3 regions of the Streptomyces angustmyceticus genome follow, and region 1 is predicted to be linked to each of the others. Evidence: predicted binding sites of a transcription regulator. Region 1 holds the regulator's gene; each other region holds the start of a gene.

Region 1 (2,263 bases):
GAAGACGATCTCCGGCTCGCCGTGCCGGCCCGGCACCAGGACGGCCAGGTCGTGGGCGGTGTGCCCGGGGCCGACGTTGGCGAGCAGCACCTGCCGGTCGCCGAGTTCGACGGTCAGCTGGCCGTGCACCTGGTGGTGCGGGGCGACGAGCAGGTCGGCGGCCTCCGCGGCGGCGGCGGGCGCGACCCCCTGCCGCACCGCGTCGTGGCGCAGCTCGTCCTTGCCGCGGCGCAGCAGCTCGCCGAGGCCGGCCGCGCCGAACACCTCGACGCCCGCGAAGGCCGCCGTGCCCAGGACATGATCGAAATGCGGGTGGGTGAGCGCGACATGCGTCACTTCCCGGCCCAGCACACCGCGGATCGTCCGGCGCAGGTCCGCGCCGTCGCGCAGGGTCGCGCCGGTGTCGACGATCATGACTCCGGTACTGCCGGCGATCACCCCGATCGTCTCGTCCCAGCCCGGCATCCGGCGCCTGGCGACACCGTCACCGAGTCGTTCCCAACCCGCCTCTTCCCAAGCACTGTGCATACCGAGACGCTAGCGCCATCGCGATAGCGTTGCCCGACAGATCGGCCGAACACGGTCATCGGGCGGGTGCTCCGTGCGGCGGCCCTTGCCGCGCCCGTGCTACCCGGCCGTACACTGGCTCAAGGTCTGGCACTCGGCCCGGGTGAGTGCCAGGGGAGACGAGACGGCGGACGGCCGGACTGGAGGTGCGCGGGATGCTCAGTGAACGCAGGCTGGAGGTGCTGCGTGCCATCGTCCAGGACTATGTCGGGACGGAGGAGCCGGTCGGCTCCAAGGCGCTCACCGAACGCCATCGGCTCGGGGTCTCCCCGGCCACCATCCGCAACGACATGGCGGCCCTGGAGGACGAGGGGTTCATCGCCCAGCCGCACACCAGCGCCGGGCGGATCCCGACCGACAAGGGCTACCGCCTCTTCGTCGACAAGCTGGCCGGCGTCAAGCCGCTGTCCAGCCCGGAGCGGCGGGCGATCCAGAACTTCCTGGACGGCGCCGTCGACCTCGACGACGTGGTCGGCCGCACCGTCCGGCTGCTGGCGCAGCTGACCCGGCAGGTCGCCGTCGTCCAGTACCCGTCCCTGACCCGGTCCACGGTCCGGCACGTCGAGCTGCTGGCCCTGGCCCCGGCCCGGCTGATGCTCGTCCTGATCACGGACACCGGGCGGGTCGAACAGCGGCTCATCGACTGCCAGGCGCCGTTCGGCGAGACGTCCCTGGCGGATCTGCGGGCGCGGCTCAACAGCAGGGTCGTCGGCCGCCGGTTCGCGGATGTGCCGCAGTTGGTGCAGGATCTCCCGGAGTCCTTCGAGCAGGACGACCGCGGCACGGTCTCGACAGTGCTGTCGGTGTTGCTGGAAACTCTGGTGGAAGAGACCGAGGAACGGCTGATGATCGGCGGCACCGCCAATCTCACCCGCTTCGGTCACGACTTCCCGCTGACGATCCGGCCGGTGCTGGAGGCCCTCGAGGAGCATGTGGTGATGCTCAAGCTGCTCGGGGAGGCCAAGGACTCGGGCATGACCGTACGCATCGGGCATGAGAATGCCCACGAAGGCCTGGCGTCCACATCGGTCGTCACGGTCGGCTACGGTTCGGGCGACGAGGCAGTCGCCAAACTCGGCGTGGTCGGACCGACCCGCATGGACTACCCCGGAACGATGGGAGCGGTACGCGCAGTGGCACGTTACGTCGGACAAATCCTCGCGGAGTCGTAAGTGGCCACGGATTACTACTCGGTCCTCGGTGTCGGCCGCGACGCCTCGCAGGACCAGATCAAGAAGGCCTTCCGCCGGCTGGCGCGCGAGCTGCACCCGGACGTCAATCCGGACCCCAAGACCCAGGAGCGGTTCAAGGAGATCAACGCCGCTTACGAGGTGCTGTCGGACCCGCAGAAGAAGCAGGTCTACGACCTCGGCGGGGACCCCCTCTCGCAGGCCAACGGCGGCCAGGGCGCGGGCGGCTTCGGCGCGGGCTTCGGCAACTTCTCCGACATCATGGACGCCTTCTTCGGCACCGCGTCGCAGCGCGGTCCGCGCTCGCGCACCCGCCGCGGGCAGGACGCCATGATCCGGCTCGACATCGAGCTGAACGAAGCGGCCTTCGGCACGACCAAGGACATCCAGGTCGACACCGCCGTCGTCTGCACCACCTGCACCGGTGAGGGCGCGGCGCCCGGCACCTCGGCGCAGACCTGCGACATGTGCCGCGGCCGCGGTGAGGTCTCGCAGGTCACCCGGTC
Region 2 (2,263 bases), 900 kb from region 1:
TGGCGCCGTACATGTCGGCGCCGAAGAAGGCCGGGGCCATCAGCAGCACCAGCGCGACGACCATCGTCAGGTAGATGTAGCGCTGCAGGACGCGGTGGTCGCGCAGCACCAGCAGGATGACGATGCAGACCGCCACCCCGATCACCGTCCACACCAGCTGCCCGCTCGCCGCCTCGGCGATCTTGAGCCGCGGCGTCTGCGCGTAGGTGAGGTCGAGGCGGTGCAGCAGCACCAGGCCGACGCCGGTCAGCAGCGTCGCCAGCGGCAGGATCAGCGGGTCGGCGCGGGGCGCGTAGCGGCGCAGGACCAGATGCGGCACCAGCGCCACGAAGAACATGCTGACGGCGAAGCCGGCCAGTCCGCCGGGCAGCCGGCCGGTCATGGACAGGCCGGTGCAGGCGTAGCCGAAGTCCGCGATCAGCACGGCGAGGGCGAGCAGCCATGCCTCGGTGCGCCGCCGGTCCGGTGCCCGGGCGAGCGCGGCGAACGTCATGGTGCGTTCGACGTCGCTCTCCGGTCGCCGGGCCGCCCGGGGAACGCGGGTCTGTCCACGCACGGGTTTCCTCCGCCACTGATCGTCGAGGCCGCCGGCCGGCCGGGTCGTGCCCGGTTCGCCGACTCGGCAGTCGGGGAGGTAGACGAGGCAGCCCGTGGCGTGGTTGCGAGGGAACGGGAAGGTGTGTCCGATTTGATGGGAAGGTGGCCGTCTTGCGACTCCCGGTACGCCTTCGTTCCGGCCGTGCGGGGCCTGCGGGGCGGGGGTGCGGAGCCCCGGAGGTCACGGCTTCGCGGTGCCGGGCCGCCGGCGGGGAGAGAAGCGGACCTCGCCGCGCTGGCACTCCGCTTGACCGAGTGCTAACCGCGTCATAGTCTCGGCGTTGGCACTCTCCAGTGGGGAGTGCCAACACAGCGACGGGCAGGTCCGGCACCCGCGACGACGGATCCACCTGGTCGCCACCTCAGACAGTTAACCCCGTGAGATCTCCGAAGGGGGAGGTCGGATCGTGACGACCACCAGCTCCAAGGTTGCCATCAAGCCGCTTGAGGACCGCATCGTGGTCCAGCCGCTCGACGCCGAGCAGACCACGGCCTCGGGCCTGGTCATTCCGGACACCGCCAAGGAGAAGCCCCAGGAGGGCGTTGTCCTGGCCGTGGGCCCGGGCCGTGTCGAGGACGGCAAGCGCGTCGAGCTCGACGTGAAGGTCGGCGACGTCGTGCTCTACAGCAAGTACGGCGGCACCGAGGTGAAGTACAACAACGAGGACTACCTCGTTCTCTCGGCCCGCGACGTGCTCGCGATCGTCGAGAAGTAAGTCACCCGGTTTTGCCGTGATCTGCGCCCCTGGTTCCCGCGTCTAAACAACCCGGGGCAGGGGCGCAGTTCGTTTGAGCGACAGCGGTCCCCACGTCGTGGCCGAGGATCGCATTGAGAGGACTTGAAGCAACCCATGGCGAAGATCCTGAAGTTCGACGAGGACGCCCGTCGCGCCCTTGAGCGCGGCGTCAACAAGCTTGCCGACACGGTCAAGGTGACGATCGGCCCCAAGGGCCGCAACGTCGTCATCGACAAGAAGTTCGGCGCGCCGACCATCACCAACGACGGTGTCACCATCGCCCGTGAGGTCGAGGTCGACGACCCGTACGAGAACCTCGGCGCCCAGCTCGTCAAGGAGGTGGCGACCAAGACCAACGACATCGCGGGTGACGGCACCACCACCGCCACCGTGCTGGCCCAGGCCCTGGTCCGTGAGGGTCTGCGCAACGTCGCCGCCGGCGCCTCCCCGGCCGCCCTGAAGAAGGGCATCGACGCCGCGGTCAAGGCCGTGTCCGACGAGCTGCTGGCGACCGCCCGCCCGATCGACGACAAGACCGACATCGCCGCCGTGGCCGGCCTGTCCGCGCAGGACAAGCAGGTCGGCGAGCTCATCGCCGAGGCGATGGACAAGGTCGGCAAGGACGGTGTCATCACCGTCGAGGAGTCCAACACCTTCGGTCTGGAGCTGGACTTCACCGAGGGCATGGCCTTCGACAAGGGCTACCTCTCGCCGTACATGGTCACCGACCAGGAGCGGATGGAGGCCGTCCTCGAGGACCCGTACATCCTGATCCACCAGGGCAAGATCTCCTCGATCCAGGACCTGCTGCCGCTGCTGGAGAAGGTCATCCAGGCCGGTGCCTCCAAGCCGCTGCTGATCATCGCCGAGGACGTCGAGGGCGAGGCCCTGTCGACCCTGGTCGTCAACAAGATCCGTGGCACCTTCAA
Region 3 (2,263 bases), 730 kb from region 1:
TCAGTTCGCGGGCCAGGACGGCTTCGGGGTGGCCGGTCATGCCGACCACCGACCAGCCCTGCGCGGCGTGCCAGCGCGATTCGGCGCGGGTCGAGAAGCGGGGGCCCTCGATCACGACCAGGGTGCCGCCGTCGACCGGCTCCCAGTCCCGGCCGCGGGCGGCCTTGAGAGCGGCCTGCCGGCCGGTGGGGCAGTACGGGTCGGCGAAGGTCAGGTGGACGACGTTGGGGGTCGTCCCGTCGGGGAGCGGCTCGCCGTCGAAGTAGGTCTGGGGACGGGACTTGGTGCGGTCGACGAGCTGGTCGGGGACCAGCAGGGTGCCGGGGCCGTACTCGGGGCGCAGGCCGCCGACCGCGCACGGGGCGAGGACCTGGCGCACGCCGAGCGAGCGCAGTGCCCAGAGGTTGGCGCGGTAGTTGATGCGGTGCGGCGGGAGGTGGTGGCCGCGGCCGTGCCGGGGCAGGAACGCGACCCGGCGGCCGGCGATCTCGCCCAGGAACAGCGAGTCGCTGGGGCGCCCGTAGGGGGTGTCCACCGTGATCTCGGTCACGTCGTCGAGGAAGGAGTAGAACCCCGAGCCGCCGATTACACCAATCTCCGCGTCAGCCATGCCGGTCACACTATCGGGGGACGGTGGCCCGGAGGGGGCGGGCGGCGGAGGTGAAAGGAATCCGTAAGGCAGCGGGCCCCGCCGTCGGTGACGGCGGGGCCCGGAGAGCTGTGGGTCAGGCGGCGGAGCTGGTGCCCGAGGTGGTGCCGGACGACGAGGCGGCGGCCGGCGCGGAGGACTTGCTGTCCGAGCCGCCGGACGAGGAGCCCGTCGAGCCGGCGGAGCCCGAGGAGTCCGACGAGGACGTGCTCGACGCGGAGGAGTTCTTCGCGGGGCTGCTGCTGGACGACGAGCCGCGGCTGTCGTTGCGGTAGAAGCCGGAGCCCTTGAAGACGATGCCGACCGCGGAGAAGACCTTCTTGAGGCGTCCGTTGCAGGCGGGGCACTCCGTGAGAGCGTCGTCGGTGAACTTCTGCACCGCCTCGAGGCCCTCGCCGCACTCGGTGCACTGGTACTGGTAGGTCGGCACTTGTCTTCCTCCTGGCACTCTCACTCGATGAGTGCTAACGACGCTCCATATTGCAGTATTCCCGCCCGTCAGTCCACCGTGATCGCGCGACGGTGACCGACTCCACGTCCGTTCAGGCGCGTGCCAGCTCCCGTTCCCGGTCCTCGGAGCCCGCCGGGACCAGGTCGTCCACGCCGTATCCGGGGCCGTCGGCGGACGCGGCCGACGCGGACGGCAGCAGGTGGGCGCGGAGCGCCAGCAGCACCGTCAGGGCCAGGGCCGTGCCGGCCAGCGGCACCAGGAAGCCGGTGCTCGGCCCGAAGCCGTCCGCGAGCTGGCCGGCCGAGGTGGCGGCGGCCGCCTGGCCCAGCGCGACCGCGCCGGTCAGCCAGGTGAACGCCTCGGTGCGGGCGGCGGCCGGCACCAGCGACTCGACCAGCGTGTAGCCGGTGATCAGGGCCGGGGCGATGCACAGGCCTACGACCAGGCCGACCGCGCCGAGCAGCGGCAGTGCGGTCACCGCCCACAGCGGGGTGGTGGCCAGCGCCAGCAGCCCGTAGGCGACCAGCAGCCGGCGCCGCGGGCCGACCTTCCAGGAGACGACCCCGCAGGCGATGCCGGCGAGCATGTTGCCGCCCGCGAAGATGCCGTAGAGCACGCCGTTGATGCCGGGCTGCCCGATGTGCTGGGTGAACGCGGTCAGCGAGACCTGCATCCCGCCGAAGACCGAGCCGATGCCCAGGAAGGCCACGATCAGCACGCGGACACCCGGGACGGACAGCGCCGAGACGCGCGCCCGCTCGCCGGCCCGCGCCCGGTGCACCGCCGGCTGGCTGCGCCGCTGGGCGGCGAACAGCAGCCCGCCGGCCAGGGTCAGCACGGCCTCGGCGACCAGACCGGCCGCCGGGTGGACGCCGGTGCACAGCGCGGTCGCCAGCACCGGGCCGACGACGAAGGTGAACTCGTCGGTCACCGACTCGAAGGCGGCGGCCGTCGGCATCAGCGGGCTGCCGCCGAGCCGGGCGGCCCAGCGGGCCCGCACCATCGGGCCGACCTGCGGCGTCGAGGCGCCCGTGGGGACGGCCACCGCGAACAGCGCCCACAGGGGGGCGTGGGCGAGGGCGAGGGCGATCAGCGCGGCGACGCCCGCGGCGTGCACCAGGACGCCGGGGACCAGCACCGCGCGCTGCCCGAAACGGTCGGCG

The links. Region 1 encodes HrcA, which represses chaperone genes, less so after heat shock. Its sites were predicted from a motif close to TTNGCACTCNGNNNNNCNGAGTGCNAA; they were not measured.
Region 2: a site for HrcA is predicted at 833-859, ahead of groES (co-chaperone GroES). Genes of this name have one in related genera too.
Region 3: a site for HrcA is predicted at 1,091-1,117, ahead of K7396_RS21440 (FmdB family zinc ribbon protein). Genes of this name have one in related genera too.

What each region holds. Positions count from the first base shown of each region.
Region 1 covers NZ_CP082945.1:5,484,563-5,486,825, forward strand. Annotated here, with positions in the region: gene K7396_RS24450 (MBL fold metallo-hydrolase) at 1-528, opposite strand, end outside; gene hrcA (heat-inducible transcriptional repressor HrcA) at 723-1,739, shown strand; gene dnaJ (molecular chaperone DnaJ) at 1,740-2,263, shown strand, end outside.
Region 2 covers NZ_CP082945.1:4,586,699-4,588,961, forward strand. Annotated here, with positions in the region: gene K7396_RS20700 (FtsW/RodA/SpoVE family cell cycle protein) at 1-493, opposite strand, end outside; gene groES (co-chaperone GroES) at 1,005-1,313, shown strand; gene groL (chaperonin GroEL) at 1,449-2,263, shown strand, end outside.
Region 3 covers NZ_CP082945.1:4,757,190-4,759,452, forward strand. Annotated here, with positions in the region: gene K7396_RS21435 (S-methyl-5'-thioadenosine phosphorylase) at 1-610, opposite strand, end outside; gene K7396_RS21440 (FmdB family zinc ribbon protein) at 726-1,079, opposite strand; gene K7396_RS21445 (MFS transporter) at 1,192-2,263, opposite strand, start outside.